4 regions of the Variovorax sp. LARHSF232 genome follow, and region 1 is predicted to be linked to each of the others. Evidence: predicted binding sites of a transcription regulator. Region 1 holds the regulator's gene; each other region holds the start of a gene.
The links. Region 1 encodes sigma-54, which starts transcription at its own class of promoters, with help from an activator protein. Its sites were predicted from a motif close to TGGCANGNAANCTGCTTT; they were not measured.
Positions count from the first base shown of each region.

Region 2: the regulator sigma-54 is predicted to act here: its motif matches at 1,480-1,497, upstream of ACIPRI_RS05920 (TorF family putative porin).
Region 3: the regulator sigma-54 is predicted to act here: its motif matches at 2,894-2,911, upstream of ACIPRI_RS21740 (transglutaminase family protein).
Region 4: the regulator sigma-54 is predicted to act here: its motif matches at 2,909-2,926, upstream of hydA (dihydropyrimidinase).

Region 1 is NZ_JBIXJS010000002.1:639,988-644,622, forward strand. Features, by position in the region: gene lptA (lipopolysaccharide transport periplasmic protein LptA) at 76-762, shown strand; gene lptB (LPS export ABC transporter ATP-binding protein) at 777-1,562, shown strand; gene ACIPRI_RS08345 (RNA polymerase factor sigma-54) at 1,584-3,173, shown strand; gene ACIPRI_RS08350 (pectate lyase) at 3,193-4,635, opposite strand, start outside.
Region 2 is NZ_JBIXJS010000002.1:98,326-102,960, reverse strand. Features, by position in the region: gene ACIPRI_RS05925 (YifB family Mg chelatase-like AAA ATPase) at 1-1,364, opposite strand, end outside; gene ACIPRI_RS05920 (TorF family putative porin) at 1,550-2,389, shown strand; gene glnK (P-II family nitrogen regulator) at 2,442-2,780, shown strand; gene ACIPRI_RS05910 (ammonium transporter) at 2,815-4,353, shown strand; gene ACIPRI_RS05905 (SMP-30/gluconolactonase/LRE family protein) at 4,506-4,635, shown strand, end outside.
Region 3 is NZ_JBIXJS010000010.1:25,503-30,137, forward strand. Features, by position in the region: gene ACIPRI_RS21730 (circularly permuted type 2 ATP-grasp protein) at 1-411, opposite strand, end outside; gene ACIPRI_RS21735 (DNA internalization-related competence protein ComEC/Rec2) at 483-2,867, opposite strand; gene ACIPRI_RS21740 (transglutaminase family protein) at 2,988-4,635, shown strand, end outside.
Region 4 is NZ_JBIXJS010000001.1:330,230-334,864, reverse strand. Features, by position in the region: gene ACIPRI_RS01590 (TRAP transporter small permease) at 1-261, opposite strand, end outside; gene ACIPRI_RS01585 (TRAP transporter substrate-binding protein) at 288-1,358, opposite strand; gene hydA (dihydropyrimidinase) at 1,355-2,782, opposite strand; gene ACIPRI_RS01575 (maleate cis-trans isomerase family protein) at 3,041-3,769, shown strand; gene ACIPRI_RS01570 (GntR family transcriptional regulator) at 3,928-4,635, shown strand, end outside.

The DNA of each region.
Region 1 (4,635 bases):
CCGCTTCGGCGGGCTTTTTCGTCGGGGGCGTCGCATTTGCCCCCTACAATCTGTCGAGAGCAAGTTTCGTGCCCTATGACATTTCCCTCCATTCTCCCTTTCTCTGCCAACGTCCTTCACCGGCTTGGCGGCGCCGTTCTTTTTTGCGTGCTGGCGCTGGCCGGTGCCGGCCCGGCGCAGGCCGAAAAGGCTGACCGCAACAAGCCGATGAACATCGAAGCCGATGCGATGCGCTATGACGACCTGAAACAGGAAAGCGTGTTCAACGGCAACGTGGTGGTGACCAAGGGCACCATCGTCATTCGCGGCGCCCGCATCGACGTGCGGCAGGACCCGGAGGGCTACCAGTACGGCGTGGTCACGGCGGCGCCCGGCAAGCTGGCCTACTTCAAGCAAAAGCGCGACGGCGAGCCCGGCAGCGACGAGTGGATCGAAGGCGAATCCGAAGTCATCGAATACGACAGCCGTGCCGACAACGTGAAGTTCGTGCGGCGTGCGGTGATGCGCCGCCTGGTCGGCGCCAAGGTGAACGACGAAACCACCGGCGCGCTGATCGTCTACGACCAGAGCAACGACACCTTCAGCGTGAACGGCGCGCCGCAGGCGCCTGGCGGCAGCAATGCCGACGGCGGCCGGGTGCGCGCCGTGCTGGCGCCGCGGGCCGAGGCGGGCGCGCCGGCGGGCGGCAAGCAGGCGCCTGCGCCTGCGCCCGGCAAGGGCCTGCGTCCCAGCACCACGCTGGGTGGCGGAGGCAGCAAGTGATCGATCGCGCAGGCATGGAAGCGTCCTCGAGCGACGGCCGCAACGGCGCCAGCAGGCTGCAGGCGCGCGGCCTCAAGAAGAACTACGGCAGCCGCACGGTGGTGAAGGACGTCTCGCTGGACGTGCAAAAAGGCGAGGTGGTGGGCCTGCTGGGCCCCAACGGCGCCGGCAAGACCACCTCCTTCTACATGATCGTCGGGCTGGTGCGCGCCGACGACGGCCTGATCAGCATCGACGGCGAAGCCATCGAGCACATGCCGATCCACCGCCGCGCGCGCATGGGCCTGAGCTACCTGCCGCAAGAGGCCTCGATCTTTCGCAAGCTCAACGTGGCCGACAACGTGCGCGCCGTGCTCGAGCTGCAGCGCGAGCCGGACGAGCGCGGCGTGCTGCAGCCGCTGTCCAAGGCGCGCATGGAAGAGCGGCTGGAAGAGCTCTTGACCGACCTGCGCGTCGACCACCTGCGCGACTCACCCGCGCTGGCCTTGTCGGGCGGCGAGCGGCGGCGCGTGGAGATCGCCCGCGCACTGGCCACGCAGCCGCGCTTCATCCTGCTGGACGAGCCCTTCGCCGGCATCGACCCGATCGCCGTGATCGAGATCCAGCGCATCATCAGTTTCCTGAAGGAGCGCGGCATCGGCGTGCTCATCACCGACCACAACGTGCGCGAGACGCTGGGCATCTGCGACCACGCCTACATCATCAGCGACGGGCATGTGCTGGCACAGGGAACGCCCACGGAAATCGTCGAAAACGCCGACGTGCGCAGGGTGTACCTCGGCGAACACTTCCGCATGTAAGAAGGCTGCGCGAACACGTCCATGAAGCAAGGCCTGTCGCTGCGCGTATCGCAGCATCTCGCGCTCACTCCGCAATTGCAGCAGTCGATACGGCTGCTGCAGTTGTCCACGCTCGAGCTGTCGCAGGAAGTCGAGCAGATGCTCGACGAGAACCCCTTTCTCGAGCGCAGCGCCGAGGAAGCGCCGCGCGAGGAATTCGGCCTCGCGGCCGAGGATGCGACGGCCGCGCGCGACGTGCGCGACGAGGAGGCGGCGGGCCTGGCGCTGATGAACGGCCAGGACGGCGTCAGCACCATTGCGGCGCAAGACGCCGAAGTCACGGCCGCCGACGCGCCCGCCGACATCGCCGATGCCGAGCCCGACTGGGAAGGCGACGGCAGCGTCGACATGGCGCCGGACGACAGCGAATGGGGCAGCGACGCCCCGGCGCGCAACAACAACCTGGGCAACGACGAGGCCGCCGACGCCACCGAGCTGGCGCGCAGCCAGGAATCGCTGCAAGACTTTTTGCACCGGCAGGCGCTGAGCCTGCGGCTGTCCGAAGTTGACCGCGCCGCACTGCGCTTCCTGATCGAGTCGCTCAACGAGGACGGCTACCTGGAAGACTCGCTGCCCGCCCTGGCCTCGGGCCTGGCCGGCGACGACAACGACCAGTTCGACGACCTGGTGCACCGCTTCCAGATGGCGCTGGGCCTGCTGCAGAGCCTGGAGCCGGCGGGCGTCGGCGCGCGCGACCTGGGCGAATGCCTGGCGATCCAGCTGCGCGGCCTGGCCAGCGAGCACGAGGACGAGCCGCATGCCGAGGTGCGCAAGACCGCCCTGGCCGTCTGCAAGCAACCGCTCACCCTGCTGGCGCGGCGCGACTTCAAGCGCCTGGCCACGCTCACGCGCTCGAGCGAAGACAAGGTACGCGCCGCCATGCAGCTCATCGCGCGGCTGGAGCCTAAGCCGGGCCGGCGTTTTGTCAACGTGGAGCGCAACGTGGTGGTGCCCGACGTGATCGTTACCCGCCTGGGCAGCGGCACCAACGTCAAGTTCCGGGTGCAGCTCAACCCTGACGTGATGCCGCGCCTGCGCGTGCACGACATCTACGCCGGTGCGCTCAAGGCCCACAAGGGCGAGGGCAGCCAGGCGCTGAGCCAGCGGCTGCAGGAGGCGCGCTGGTTCATCAAGAACATCCAGCAGCGCTTCGACACCATCCTTCGCGTGTCCAATGCCATCGTCGAGCGCCAGAAGAGCTTTTTCGTGCACGGCGAACTGGCCATGCGCCCGCTGGTGCTGCGCGAGATCGCCGACGAGCTGGGCCTGCACGAATCCACCATCAGCCGCGTGACCACCGCAAAGTACATGGCCACGCCCTTCGGCACGGTGGAGCTCAAGTACTTTTTCGGCTCGGCGCTGGGCACCGAGACCGGTGGCAATGCCTCCAGCACCGCGGTGCGCGCGCTGATCAAGCAGTTCGTCGGCTCGGAAGACCTGAAGAAGCCGCTGTCCGACAGCCAACTGTCGGACATGCTCAAGGAGCAGGGTATCGAATGCGCGCGCCGCACGGTCGCCAAGTACCGCGAGGCGCTGCGCATCGCGCCGGCCAATTTGCGCAAGGCACTTTGACCGGCGTGCCCGGGCGGTGTCAGGCCGCCGGCGCGATGAACGAGATCAGCCGGCCCATGCGGCGAATGAAGTCCGACGTGACGATGAACTGCGGCTTCTCCCGCTTCACATACGGCTCGATCTCGGGCGGGTTGTCGGCCGGGTAGGGCGAGGTGTCGTAGACATCGCCGACATGCTTGCTGCGGTAGGCGGTGCCGGTGTAGGGCGTGGACGGTCCGGGGCCGCGGAAGGGATTCACGATTTCGGGCACGGGCGCGGTCCAGTAGTGCTTGGTGCCCAGCTCGTCGATCAGGGTGTCGACCTCCGATTGCGGCACCACCGGCGTCGTCATCTTGGCGCCCAGGAACAGGTCCGGGAAGTCGACCTCGCGGATCGAGAAGTACTTGGGCAGCTCGCGCGGCTGCGTGCTGCGCAGCGGCGAGCGCGCCACCAGTTCCGCCACCGCCGCGTCGCTCATCGACGCCAGCGTGTTGTACCTCGACTCCAGGCTGGCGATGTTGATGGCGCGGCCGGCCGAGTAGTGGCTCACGGTGTTGGTGATGTCCTTGTCGTAGAAGTAGGCGCCGTTGTGGATGTTGGAGCCGTAGCGATGCACGTACAGCGGCTCGTTGCTGCCCAGCTCCACGAAGGTGGGATGCGTGCGGCCGGCCAGCAGCGGATTGAGCTGCACCGCGTTGGCCGGCAGCGGCACCGTCTTGAGCCAGGCGATGGCTTCGGGAATGCGCTGCAGGTACTTGCGATCACCGGTCAGGGTGAAGTAGTTGAACAGCTGCTGGATGTTGGTCTGCGTCGTGTGCGTGGCCAGCGAGCGCGGCTCGTAGCTGCGCGCGCCGGCCGGCTCGCCGGCATTGCGCCCGCCCGTGATGCGCGACAAGTGCTGCAGGCTCCAGCCGGCCTGCGGCCCGGGGTTCTGCATCAGGCGCATGCAGTCCATGGCGCGCGTGATCGGCTCCACCAGCCGCGTCTCGCCCAGGGCGACGATGCACATGGTGAGGAACTTGATGTTCTCGCCCATCACGTCGTCGTTGAAGGTGACGTGCAGGGTGTAGTCGCCGTCTTCCATGCCGGCGCGCGCGCCCGCCGGCAGCTGCTGCGGGTTGGGCAGCGGCATCGACGTGATCGAGCCGGCGAAATGCGGGAAGCGCTGCGGCCAGCCACCGCCGGCAATGCCGAACTCCGGCCCGAACTGGGCGGCCAGGATGAATCCGATGGCCTTTTGCAACGGTGCCAGGAAGCGCGGGTCCTTCTTCTCCAGGTACATCCGCAGCATGAACTGCGAGGCCACGGCGGTGCCGGCGTCGTCGAAAGTGGCATTGCCGTAGTAGTGCTGGAATTCCTCCAGCCGCCAGCCGTTGGCGCCGATGGTCTCGTACCAGTGCTTGAGCGATTCCTCGCCGGCGAAATCGAAGATGTAGTTCCAGCCGCCGGCCGGATGCTGGGCTGCGGCCACGGCCAGCGCGGT
Region 2 (4,635 bases), 540 kb from region 1:
AGCGTGGCGTGCTGGTCGATCTCGCCGCCGTGCAGCGCCTGGTTGGGCTTGCCTTGACGCGCCAAGGCGGCGTCGCGCGCCTGCGCCACGCGGGCCCGGATCGGGCCGCTGGCTTCGCCCGGCGGTGCATCCAGCAACTCGTGCGGCGCGATGGCCGGCACCTCGATGTGCAGGTCGATGCGGTCGAGCAGCGGGCCGCTCAGCTTGCCCTGGTAGCGGGCGATCTGGTCGGGCGTGCAGCGGCAGTTCTTGTGCGGCGATCCCAGATGGCCGCATGGACAAGGGTTCATCGCCGCGATCAACTGAAAGCGCGCCGGGAATTCCGAACGCCGGGCGGCCCGCGCGATGCGGATGTGGCCGGTTTCCAGCGGCTCGCGAAGCGCCTCCAGTGCGGCGCGGGCGAACTCGGGAAACTCGTCGAGAAAAAGAACGCCGTGATGCGCCAGCGAGATTTCGCCCGGGCGCGGCGGCGAGCCGCCGCCGACCAGCGCCACCGCGCTGGCGCTGTGATGCGGCGCCGTGGTGGGCCGCTGCATCCAGCGCGCGGGCGAAAAGCAGCCGCACAGGCTGGCAAGTGCCGCACTCTCCAGTGCTTCCTGCGTGGTCATGGGCGGCAGCAGCCCGGCAAAGCGCTGCGCCAGCATCGACTTGCCGGAGCCGGGCGGCCCCACCATCAACAGGCTGTGGCCGCCGGCCGCAGCGATCTCGAGGGCGCGCTTGGCGGCCGCGTGGCCTTTCACGTCGGACAGGTCGGCTATCGGGGCCGGGGCCGATGGCGCAGCGGCCTGCACGCGCGACCAGCCGTCGCCTGCGGCCGCTTCGGGCGGGGCGGTGCCCTCCGGCAGAAACTGGCCCACCACGTCCAGCAGGTGGCGCGCGCCATAGACCTGCGCGCCTGGCACCAGCGCGGCCTCCTGGGCGCTGGCGGTCGGCAAGACCAGTCTGGCTTGTGCCGCCAGCGGCCCGCCGGCTTCGCGTGCCAGCGCCATGGCCAATGCACCGCGCACCGGCCGCAGCTCGCCCGACAGCGACAGCTCGCCGGCAAACTCGTGGCCGGCCAGCTTGGCGGGGTCGACCTGGCCGCTGGCCGCCAGGATCCCCATGGCGATCGGCAGGTCGAAGCGGCCGGAATCCTTGGGCAGATCGGCCGGCGCCAGATTGACCGTGATGCGCTTGTTGTTGGGAAATTCCAGGCCGGCGTTCTGGATCGCGCAGCGCACCCGCTCGCGCGCCTCCTTGACCTCGACATCGGCCAGCCCGACCAGCGTGAAGCTGGGCAGGCCGTTGGCCAGATGCACCTCAACGGTCACTTGCGCCGCTTCCATGCCCAACAAGGCGCGGCTTTGCACCAAAGACAGACTCATAGCCCTCCCTTTCCCCAAGTTGGTGCGCTTTTGCGTGCGCACCCGCCATCTTGTATTTTTTCGAGTCCCAGTTCGTGACGCCGGTGCCCGCACGCGTGACGGCCCTGACACACTTTGGCACGCTCCCTGCTTTGGGGTCGTGGTCTCACGCACAACCACCACCAAACCCCGAGGAGTCCCGTTCAATGATGCACCGTAAATCCGCCCTGGCATTCGCCGCTCTGGCAGCCGCCGCGCTGACCGTCTCGAATTCCGCATTTGCGCAGGCGGCTGCAGCGCCTGCCGCGGAACCGGCGCCTGCTTCCCCGATTACGGCCAACGTCACCCTCACCACCAACTACAAGTTCCGCGGCCAGGACCAGGACGTCCTGGGCAGCAACGGCAACTTCAAGACCAGCGCGGTCAAGCCGGCCATCCAGGGCGGCTTCGACTATGCCCACGAGAGCGGCTTCTACCTTGGCAACTGGAACTCCAGCGTCAACTGGCTGGACGGCAACAGCGTCGAGATGGACGTGTACGGCGGCTACAAGTTCAAGGGCGGCGGCATCGACTGGGACGTGGGCGCCCTGGGCTACATCTACCCGGGCGCCACCGCCGGCAACACCTGGGAACTCTACGGCGCGGGCACCTATGCCAGCGCCTTCGGCGCGCTCACCCTGAAGTATTCGCACACGGTGTCCGACGACTACTTCAATTGGGCAGGTGCCAAGGGCGGCTCGGATCTGTCGGGCCGCAACACCGGCTACCTGAACCTGGGCTACGCCTACGAAGTGGTGCCCAAGCTCACGCTCAAGGCTGGGGTGGGCTACACCTTCTTTGCCTCTGACATCAAGGACAACACGTCCGCGGTGAACTACCTGGACTACAGCGTGGGCGCCTCGTACGACTTCGGCGGTGGCCTGGCGCTGGGCGGGTACGTGCAAGGCGCCAACAAGGGCAGCGCCTACGAAGTGACGGGGGCCGACGGCAAGACCCTGAACCCGAACAAGGCCCGCTTCATCGTGGCCCTGACAAAGACGCTGTAATCGTCGCCGGGGCGGCCGTGCCGCCCCTTGCTTACCCCAAGGAGAAACGTCCATGAAGCTGGTCACAGCCATCATCAAACCCTTCAAGCTCGACGAAGTGCGCGAGGCGCTTTCGGCCATCGGCGTGCAGGGCATCACCGTCACCGAGGTCAAGGGCTTCGGCCGCCAGAAGGGCCACACCGAGCTCTACCGCGGCGCCGAATACGTCGTCGACTTCCTGCCCAAGGTCAAGATCGAAGCGGCCGTGGCCGACGAGCTGGTCGAGCGCGTCATCGAAGCCATCGAAGGCGCTGCCCGCACCGGCAAGATCGGCGACGGCAAGGTCTTCGTCTATGACCTGGAACAGGTTGTGCGCATCCGCACCGGCGAGACCGGCCGCGAGGCGCTTTGATCGCCCGAAAAAGCAGGCACGAAAGAACTCTCAAATGAAGAAACTGCTCGTATCCCTCGCGCTCGGCCTGAGCGTGCTGACGGCCGGCGTATCCGGCTTTGCCCAGACGCCGCCGGCCGCGCCTGCGGCCGAAGCCGCAGCGCCCGCCGCCGCGGCGCCTGCCGCTCCCGCCGCAACCGCACCCGCCGACGCGCCCGCCGCTGCCGCGCCTGCCGCCGCAGCTGCCGACGCACCCGCCGCCGCGCCCGTCATCAACAAGGGCGACACCGGCTGGATGCTGCTGTCCACCCTGCTGGTCATCATGATGACCATCCCCGGCCTGGCGCTGTTCTATGGCGGCCTGGTGCGCAGCAAGAACATGCTGTCGGTGCTGATGCAGGTCATGGTCACCTTCTCGATGATCGTGGTGCTGTGGATGATCTACGGCTACAGCCTGGCCTTCACCGAAGGCAACGCCTTCATCGGCGGCTTCGACCGCCTGTTCATGAAGGGCATCTTCGATCCGGCCACCGGCGCCTTCGCGCCGGCCGCCACCTTCAGCAAGGGCGTCTACATCCCCGAGCTGCTGTTCGCCGCCTTCCAGGCCACCTTCGCCGGCATCACCTGCTGCCTGATCGTCGGCGCCTTCGCCGAGCGCATCAAGTTCTCGGCGGTGCTGCTGTTCATGGTGCTGTGGTTCACCTTCAGCTATGCGCCGATCGCCCACATGGTCTGGTACTGGATGGGTCCGGACGCCTACGCCAGCAAGGACGTGGTCGACGCGATGAACGCCAAGGCCGGCCTGATCTGGCAGTGGGGCGCGCTCGACTTCGCCGGCGGCACCGTGGTGCACATCAACGCCGCCGTCGCTGGCCTGGTGGGTGCCTTCCTGGTGGGCAAGCGCATCGGCTACGGCAAGGAAGCGTTCACGCCGCACTCGCTGACGCTCACGATGGTTGGCGCTTCGCTGCTGTGGGTGGGCTGGTTCGGCTTCAACGCCGGTTCCGCCCTGGAAGCCGGCAACAGCGCCGTGCTGGCCTTCATGAACACCTTCTCGGCCACGGCAGCGGCTGTGTTGGCCTGGTCCATCGGCGAAGCGCTGATGCGCGGCAAGGCCTCGATGCTGGGCGCTGCCTCCGGTGCCGTCGCCGGCCTGGTGGCCATCACCCCGGCCGCCGGCAACGTCGGCCTGATGGGCGCCCTGGTGATCGGCTTCGTCGCCGGCTTCGCCTGCCTGTGGGGCGTGAATGGCCTGAAGAAGATGCTGGGTGCGGACGACTCGCTGGACGTGTTCGGCGTGCACGGCGTCGGCGGCATCGTCGGCGCGCTGCTCACCGGCGTGTTCAACACCCAGGCGCTGGGCGGCCCCGGCCTGGTCGGCGACTGGGTCACGGCCAGCGTGGTGTCCAACGGCATCGGCGCCCAGGTCTGGATTCAGCTCAAGGCCGTGCTGCTGACCATCGTCTGGTCGGGCGTGGTGGCCTTCATCGCCTTCAAGATCGCCGACCTGACCATCGGTCTGCGCGTCAGCGAAGAAGAAGAGCGCGAAGGCCTCGACATCTCGTCGCACGGCGAGACGGCCTACAACCGCTGATCGAAAAATAAGGCTTGCGGCGACCACCCGCCGCAAGCCCATCCGGAAAAGCAATTCCTCGATTCACTGCAAGTCTCCCTTGGATGTTCGGCCCGCCAGAGCTTCGGCTCCAGCGGGCCCTTTTTTTGATCGCCACGCGCAACAATAGGCGCATGTGGCAGACCCTTCCTTCCTCGCAATGTGAACTGGGCGAATCGCCCTTCTGGCATCCGCAAGAGCGCGCCCTCTACTGGCTCGACATCCCCGGCCGCGCGGTGCTGCGTACGCGTGGCGACATTGCGC
Region 3 (4,635 bases), on a different contig from region 1:
CACGCCCATCATCTCGGGCCGGAACTGTGCGTTGTTCTTGATTTGCTCGGCCGGGATGATGCCGGCCTTGATGATTTCCTGGTCGTGGTAGACGTCGTGGATGAAGCGGTTGAGCGCATTCACGCGCTGCACCAGCCCCTTTTCCATACTGGACCACTCGTGCGCCGGGATGATGCGCGGCAAGAGGTCGAAGGGGATCAGCCGCTCGGTGCCCGAGCCGTCCTCGTCCTTGGCGCCGTACACCGCAAAGGTGATGCCGACGCGCCGGAAGATCAGCTCCGCCTCTTCGCGCCGGCGGCGCATCAGTTCGCCCGGCTGCCTGGCCAGCCATTGGTCGTAGCGTTGGTAGTGCTTGCGAACTGCCGCGCCTGCGTAGGGCAGCTGCTCGTACATCTCGTCAAATTTGTGCATAGATACGACCCATCTCTACGAATGACTTAGCAATTTCGAGGCCAGCGCTTCGCGCGCTTCCTCTCCCTGAGTCAGGGGAGCCGGTGCTGCCAGTAGCGCTGCGACAGGTCGCGTTCGCAATGCCAATGCACCGGGTCCCCGCTATGCCATCGTAAGGCACCGCAATGGGCCGTGTCTGCCACCGGAACCCCAAGCGCCCCATAGCGCGCCAGTACCTCGGGGGCCGGATGCCCGAATCGATTGCGATAACCGGCCTGCACGATGGCCAGCCGCGGCGCCACCGCCTGCACGAAGGCCGCACTCGACGACGTCTTGCTGCCGTGGTGGGGAACCAGCAGCACGTCAGCCTGCAGTGCCGCGGCACCTGGCGCCGCCAGCAGGGCGCTTTCCTGATCGCGCTCGACATCGCCGGCCAGCAGCGCCCGGCCGTGGCCGCCGCTCACGCGCAGCACGCACGACAGGGCATTGCTCTTGACGCCCGGCCGGTCCTCGTCGCCGGCGCGCGGATGCAGGATCTCGAAGTGCACGCCATCCCACGACCACCGCTGGCCGGCCTGGCAGCGCCGCGACGGCCGCAACCGCTGCAGTGGATGGCCGGCCTCGATGGAGCTGAGCAGCTGCGCCGCCGGCTGCATGGCCAGCACCGCGGCCGCGCCGCCGGTGTGATCGCTGTCCCGGTGGCTCAGCACCACGGTGTCCAGCCGCTCGTCCAGCGCGCGCAAGAGCGGCACCAGCACGCGCTGGCCGGCATCGCTGTCGATGCCGTAGCGTGGGCCGGTGTCGTACAGCAGGCTGTGGCGCGCGGTGCGCAGCAGCACCGCACTGCCCTGGCCGACGTCGGCGGCCAGCAGTTCGAACTCACCCGGGGCCGGGCGCGGCGGCTGCCACAGGAGGGCCGGCAGCAACAACGGCAGGCCCAGCAGGCGCAGGTCCCAGGGCAGGCGCATGGCCAGCAGCAAGCCGCCCAGCACGCCGGCCATGCCGGCCCACAGCGGCGGCGCCGGCCAGCTCAGGGTGGCCCAGGGCCAACTCGCGAGCAGCCGCAGCAAGGCCATCAGGGCCTGCACCGCCCAGGCCGCCACATCCCAAAGAGGCGGCAGGAGCGTGCCCAGCAAGGCCAGCGGCGTCAGCAGCAAGGTCACCCAGGGAATGGCAAGCAGATTGGCCAAGAGGCCCACCAGCGACACCTGCTGGAACAAGAGCAGGGTGAGCGGCGTCAGGGCCAGGGTCACCACCGCCTGCTCGCGCAGCATGCGCACCCCGGCCGCGCGCCAGCCGCCCGGGCGCGCCGAAGTCCCCGCGTCGGCGGCAAAGAGCACCCCGACGGCGACGAAGCTGAGCCAGAAGCCGGCCTGCGTCAGCGCCCAGGGATCGAGCGCCACCACCGCCGCGCAGGCGCCGAGCCACACCATGGGCCAGGGCCAGCGCAGGCCGCCGATGCGCAGCAGCGCCACCGTGGCCAGCATGCAAACGGTGCGCTGCGAGGGCACGCCCCAGCCGCTGAAGAGGGCATAGGCGCTGGCCAGCAGCACGCCGCCAGCCAGCGCCGCGTGCGGTGCCGGCCAGCGGAGCATCAGGCGCCCGCTGCGTCGCCACAGCGCGCCGACCACCCAGGCCGCCAGCCAGGCGAAGAGCGTCACATGCAGGCCCGAGATGCTCATCAGGTGCGCCACGCCGGTGGCACGAAACACATCCCAGTCGGCACGCTCGATGGCCGCCTGGTCGCCGGTGACCAGCGCGGCGATGACGCCGGCGGCACGCGCGTCGGCGACGCGCGCGTAGATGGCGTCCCGTGTGGCCTCGCGCGCCCGCTCCACCGGATGCGCCCAGCCGCGCACAAGAAGGCGCGGCGCCGCTTCGCCCTGGCCGGCGCGCACGTAGCCGGTGGCCTGCACGCCCTGCTCCCAGGCCCACAGCTCGTAGTCGAAGCCATGCGGATTGCGCCCGCCATGCGGCGCCTTCAGACGCACCGTGAGCCGCCAGCGCTCGCCGGCACGCGGGCGCCCGCCGTCATCGGCGGCGCTGCTGTCGGCGTACCAGCCCAGCGCGATGCGCGGCGGCAGACGCACGCCGGCAGGAACCTGCTCGATGTCGAAGCGAAAGCGCATCCCGCCTTCGAAGCGCTGCGGCATCTGCGCCACCATGCCGACCAGTTGCAGGTCGCGCCCTTCGAGCGCCGGATCGAGGGCATCGGCCACAAAGACACAGGCACGAATGCCCACCAGTGCGCCGCCGCCGCAGGCACCTGCGAGCAGCGCAGCCGCCAGCACCCCGCCCGTCCAGCGGGTGCGCAGGCGCACGATGGCGGCCGTGCCTGCCAGCCCCAGGGCAAGCAGCAACGCATACGCAGGCCAGGGCCACAGCTGCGCCTGCTGCAGTTGCAGCGCGCTGCCCAGCACGACACCACCCAGCGCCGCAAAGGGCCAGGCGGCACGCGCGGCCTCCCTGTGCTCGATCACTTCGCTCCCTGCCAGCGCCTGATTGGCGCATTACTTGCATTCTTTGTCCGCTAGTATGCGTCGGACCCATTGGCAATGCCGCTGCCGGCGCACGCTCCCCGTCCAGTCAGGAGAAACATGTCCATCCACGCCGCGCTCCATCACGTGACGCACTACCAATACGACCGGCCGGTGCAGCTGGGTCCGCAGGTCGTGCGCCTGCGCCCGGCGCCGCATTGCCGCAGCAACGTGATCTCCTATTCGCTGCGCATCGAGCCGGCCGAGCACTTCATCAACTGGCAGCAGGACCCCTTTGCCAACTACCAGGCCCGGCTGGTCTTTCCGGAAAAGACGCGCGGGTTCAAGGTCACGGTCGACCTGGTGGTCGAGATGGCGGTCTACAACCCCTTCGACTTCTTCCTGGAGCCGCAGGCGGAGAACTTCCCCTTCGACTACACCGCCGCGCAAGCGCAGGAACTTGCCCCTTACCTGGCGGTGGAGCCCGCCACGCCGCTAGTGGCGGCCTACCTGGAAAAGATCGACCGCACCGAGCAGCGCACCATCGACTTCCTGGTCCAGCTGAACCAGCAGGTGCAGGAGGACGTGCGCTACCTGATCCGCATGGAGCCCGGCGTGCAGACGCCCGAGCACACGCTGGAATCCGGCAGCGGCTCCTGCCGCGATTCGGGCTGGCTGCTGGTGCAGCTGCTACGGCACATGGGTCTGGCGGCGCGCTTCGTCTCGGGCTACTTGATCCAGCTCACGCCGGACGTGAAGTCGCTCGACGGGCCGAGCGGCACCGAGCGCGACTTCACCGACCTGCACGCCTGGTGCGAGGTCTACCTCCCGGGCGCCGGCTGGATCGGGCTGGACGCCACCTCGGGCCTGCTGGCCGGTGAAGGCCACATCCCGCTGGCCTGCACGCCCACGCCTTCCAGCGCGGCACCGATCGAAGGCGCGGTGGACCAGGCCGAGGTCGAGTTCGGCCACGAGATGACGATCTCGCGCATCTACGAGGCGCCGCGCGTCACCAAGCCCTACACCGAGGAGCAATGGGCGCAGGTGCTGGCGCTGGGCGACGCGGTCGATGCGAAATTGCAGGCCAATGACGTGCGCCTGACCATGGGCGGCGAGCCCACCTACGTGGCCACCGCCGACCGCGACGCGGCCGAATGGAACACCGACGCGCTCGGCCCGACGAAGCGCGGCTACGCCACCGAGCTGGTGCAGCGCCTGCGCGCCGAATACGGCGAAGGCGGTTTCCTTCACTTCGGCCAGGGCAAGTGGTACCCGGGCGAGCAGCTGCCGCGCTGGGCGCTGTCGATCTTCTGGCGCGCCGATGGCCAGACGCTGTGGCATGACCCGAAGCGCTTCGCCGACGAGCGCCATCCGACCCACTACACCAGCGAAGACGCACGGCGCTTCACCGAGCTGCTCACCCGCAAGCTGGGCCTGGCCACCGACTTCATCCAGCCCGCCTACGAGGACGTGTACTACTACCTCTGGCGCGAACGGCGCCTGCCGGTGAACGTGGACCCCTTCGATTCCAAGCTGGACGACGAGTTGGAGCGCATGCGCCTGGCCCGCGTCTTCACGCAGAAGCTCGATTCGGTGGTGGGCTACATGCTGCCCATCGAGCCGGCCAATGCCGACAAGGACGCGCCCGCCCTGGCCGGGCCGGGCTGGAAGACCGGCCCCTGGTTCCTGCGCGACGACCGGATGTTCCTGATCCCCGGCGACTCGCCCATGGGCTACCGCCTGCCGCTCGATTCGCAGCCCTGGGCGC
Region 4 (4,635 bases), on a different contig from region 1:
GATGCCGATGTGCGCGCCCTGGCGCACGCCCAGCGGAATCGCCAGGAAGATGCTCCAGACAAAGGCCAGGCGCGAGATCTCGTCGGCCCAGTCGATCGATCGGTTGAATCCATAGCGCAGCAGCACCTGCGCCGACACCACGCCCACCATGGCCGCCACGGCCGCCAGCAGTGCGGCCGTCACGGCGCGGTCGAGCAGATCCAGCATTCGGCCGGGCAGGGAGGCCGTGTCATATACGGCGGGCAGCACGGTGGCAGTCATGGCGGGTCCTTCTTCCCTCTTGGTGCTCAGGGCTTGGCAGCTTCGGCCAGCACCTGGTCCACCAGATCGGCGCCGGCGCGCTTCTTCACGCCGTCCAGCACCGCCGGCAGCGCGATCTTGCGCATCTCGTCGCGGGCGGCCGGGGTGATCTCGGTGTAGGTCATCTTGGCCTTGAGCTCGGGCAGCACCTTGGCTTCGGCCTCGATGGCCAACTTGCGTTGCTGGACGATGGTGTCGCGCATGGCTGCCCGCACCGCCTTCTGGTGTTCCGGCTTCAACTGATCGAAGGCCTTCTTGCTCGCCACCACCGCGATGAGGTCGAAGAAGTGGCCGGTATTCGACAGGTGCTTCTGCACCTCGCCGTAGCGTGAGGCGGCGATCACGGTGTAGGGGTTCTCCTGCGCGTCCACCACGTGCTGCTCGAGCGCGGAATAAAGCTCCTTGACGTCCATCGCCACGGGGTTGGCGCCCAGGGCGCGGAAGGTCGCCAGGTGGGTCTCGTTGGGCTGCAGACGCAGCTTCAGGCCCTTGAGGTCGGCCGCGGTCTTGATCGGGCCGCGGCTGTTGGTGACGTGGCGCATGCCCAGCTCCATCCAGCCCAGGCTGACGAAGCCCTTGTCCTGCAGCTTCTTGTCGATGGCGGCGCCCACCGGGCCGTCGATCACGCGAAAGGCCGCTTCACGGTCGGAAAAGATGAAGGGCAGGCTCACCGCTTCCAGCTCGGGCGCGATGCGCGACAGGAAGGCGGCGCCGACCCAGGTCAGCGCCAGCGTGCCGGAGCGCACCGCGTCGACGTTCTCCTTGGCGCCGCCCAGCTGCATGGCCGGGAACACGTCGACCTGCAGCTGGTTGCCGGTCAGGCGCGCAACTTCTTTCTTGAACACCTGGTCGACCGCCACGCTGCTGGGATGCTCGCTGGCGAAGTTGCCGGCGATCTGCAGTTTCTGTTGGGCGCAGACCGGCAGCAGGGCGCCGGCCAGTGCAAGCGCAGCGGCGAGGCGGCGCAGGGGTTGGTGAGCATGCATGGGCTTTCCTTTCTGGATCGGCTGCGAAACGCTGTCCGAGATGTTGGGTTGGATGAGCAAGAGGCGCGTCATGCGGCGCCTCCGTTTTTGCGCGCCGGCATCAGGCTGGGGACGCCGCAAGGCAGGAAGCGGCCGCGGCCGGGACGTGCATGGAAGGCGCCATCCCACACCACCTCGCCAGCGGCCAGAGTGATCGCCGGCCACGCGCGCAGGCGCTGGCCGGCGTAGGGCGTGTAGTCGACGGCGTGGTGCAGTTGCTCGTTGGACAAGATGAACTCGCGCTCTTCCCACACCACCAGGTCGGCGTCGCTGCCGATCGCAATCGTGCCCTTGCGCGGATGCAGGCCATAGGCCTTGGCCGGGTTGGTGGACGTGAGTTCGACGAAGCGGTTGAGCGTCATGCGACCGCCCAGCACGCCCTCGGAATAGAGCAGCGGCAGGCGGGTCTCGATGCCGGGAATGCCGTTCGGGATGTGGCGAAACGTCACTTCTTCGCCGCCCGGCTTCTTGCCTTCCGGCGCGTCGTACTTGAAGGGCGCGTGGTCGGAGCTGAAGACGGTGAACAGGCCGTCGTTCAGCCCGGCCCAGATCACTTCCTGGTTGGCCTTGTCGCGCGGCGGCGGGCTGCACACGCACTTGGCGCCGTGGTAGCTGTCGTCCAGGCCCAGGTCGGCGGCGGTGAGGAAGAGGTATTGCGGGCAGGTCTCGGCAAACACCGACAGGCCATGCGCGCGCGCCCAGCGGATCTGCTCCACCGCCTCGCGGCCCGAGACGTGCACGATCAGAATGGGCACGTCCACCAGCTCGGCCAGCGCGATGGCGCGGTGCGTGGCTTCGCGCTCCACCAGCATCGGCCGGGACTGTGCATGGAAGCGCGGCGCGGTGCGGCCGGCGGCTTCGAGCTTCTTCGTCAGCCACTCGATGCAGTCGGCGTTCTCGGCGTGGATCATGGCCATGGCGCCGTGCTGCCGGGCGACCGACAACACGTCGAGGATCTGGCCGTCGTCCAGCTTCAGATCGTCATAGGTCATGTAGATCTTGAAGGAGCTGTAGCCCTCGCGGATCAACGCGGGCAGCTCTTCATTCAGCACCTGCGGCGTGGGGTCGCTGACGATCAGGTGGAAGGCGTAGTCCACATGCGCCTTGCCTTCGGCGCGCGCGTGGTAGTCGGCCACGGCGGCGCGAAGCGACTGGCCTTTTTCCTGTGCGGCGAAAGGGATCACGGTGGTCGTGCCGCCGCAGGCCGCGGCGCGCGTGCCGGTGTGGAAGTCGTCGGCCATGCGGATGGGCGGGGCCATCGGCTGATCCAGATGGCAGTGGGCGTCGACGCCGCCGGGCGTGACGACGCGGCCGGCCACGTCGATCTCGCGCGCGCCCTTGGGCAGGTTCTGGCCGATCTGCACGATGCGCCCGCCTTCGACGCCGATGTCGGCGTCGAAGGTGTCGGCGGCCGTGGCAATGCGAGCGTTGCGCAGCACCAGGTCAAGCGCGCTCATGCCCGGGCCCCGTTGGCACCAATTTTGTGCGATTCGTTCGACATCAATGTTGACAATATGGCTGACTTCATTCCGCTATGCCCTGTGTCGGTGCATCTTCGAGGTGTTTCCCTCGATAGAACTGCTGTTGCAAGCTCCGGGCCAGTGTTGGAAGGCCTGGCGCCTTTAATGTCGACATGATCGTCAACAAAGCAATTCTCGAATCTAGTGTTAACACTACTGTCGACAAAAAATCTGCCACACCGCAGAATGCCTCCCATGAACAAGAAGACCACCCGTCTGGGCGTGCTCACGCCGTCTTCCAACACCGCGCTGGAGCCGCTAACCAGCGCTCTGGCCGACGCGGTGCCTGGCTGCAGCGCTCACTTCTCGCGCTTCAAGGTGACCGAGATCGCGCTGTCCGACCAGGCGCTGGGCCAGTTCGACGACAGCAAGATCCTGGCGGCGGCCGAACTGCTGGCCGACGCCAAGGTCGACGTGATCGGCTGGAGCGGCACCTCTTCGGGCTGGCTGGGCTTCGACGCCGACCGTCGCCTGGTCGAGCGCATTCGGGAACGCACCGGCATTGCGGCCACCACCGCCGTGCTGGCGCTGAACGAACTGCTGGCGTTGCGCGGCATCACCCGCATCGCGCTGGTGACGCCCTACACGGCGGACGTGCAGCAGCGCATCGTCCTGAACTACGCCAAGCTGGGCATCGAGGTGGTGGCCGAGCGCCACCTGGGCATTCGCGTCAACCACGACTTCGCCCTGGTCGAGCCGGACCTGCTGCGCGCGCAGATGCGCGAGGTGGCTGAAGCGAAGCCGCAGGCGATCACCACCTTCTGCACCAACCTGCGCGCCGCCTCGATGGCCGAATCGGTCGAGGCCGAACTGGGCATTCCGCTGCTGGACACCGTGAGCACCACGGTCTGGGGCCAGTTGCGGGCGGCTGGTGCGGCTACGTCGCAGGTGCGTGGCTGGGGCCAGCTCTTCTCATGGCAATGAGCGAGGACGACGACGCGCTGCGCCTGGCGCTCGAAGGGGGTGATGGCCTCCGTACAATCGCCGACGCTTCTTCTTTTGCACGCGCCGGGCGTTCATCGCTGCGCTCGCGCAAGAGCCCTTCCACCGTCACGCACGACCCGCACCACAACCACGCGCACATGCCGCCGACCCGACCCGCTCGCCGCGGCGCTACGCCGGCCCGGCTCCAGCGCGAGAACGCGCACGACGAGATCTACGAGAAGATCTACGTCGCCATCCTCGAGCATCGCCTGCACCCCGGCACCAAGCTGGTGGAAGAGCGCATGGCCGAGATCTTCAACGTCAGCCGCGCGCGCATTCGCGAGGTGCTGGCGCGGCTGGCGCACGAGCAGATCGTCGAGCTCTATCCGCAGCGCGGCGCCTTCGTGGCGCGGCCCACCATCGAGCAGGCGCTGGATGTGTTCGAGGCGCGCCGGCTGATCGAGCCCGCGGTGCTGCGGCGCCTGGTTGAAACCCTGACGCCGGAGAAGCTGGCCAAGCTGCGCCAGCACCAGGAGCTCGAGCTCGATGCACGCCGGCGCGACGACAAGCGGGCGGTGATCCGCCTGTCGGGCGAGTTCCATTCGCTGGCGGCCGAGCTGGCGGGCAACACCGCGCTGACGCGCAGCATGCGCGAGCTGTCGGTGCTGACCTGCCTGATGATCTTTCTCTACGACGCGCCGACCTCCACCAGTTGCCGTGCCGACGAGCATTCGCAGATCATCGACGCCATCGCCAAGCGGGATGCCGGCCGCGCCGAGAAGCTCATGCTGGAGCACCTCGACCACATCGAGAGCAGCATGAAGCTGGAGGTGGGCGAGGAACCGGTGGACCTGGAAGCGATCTTC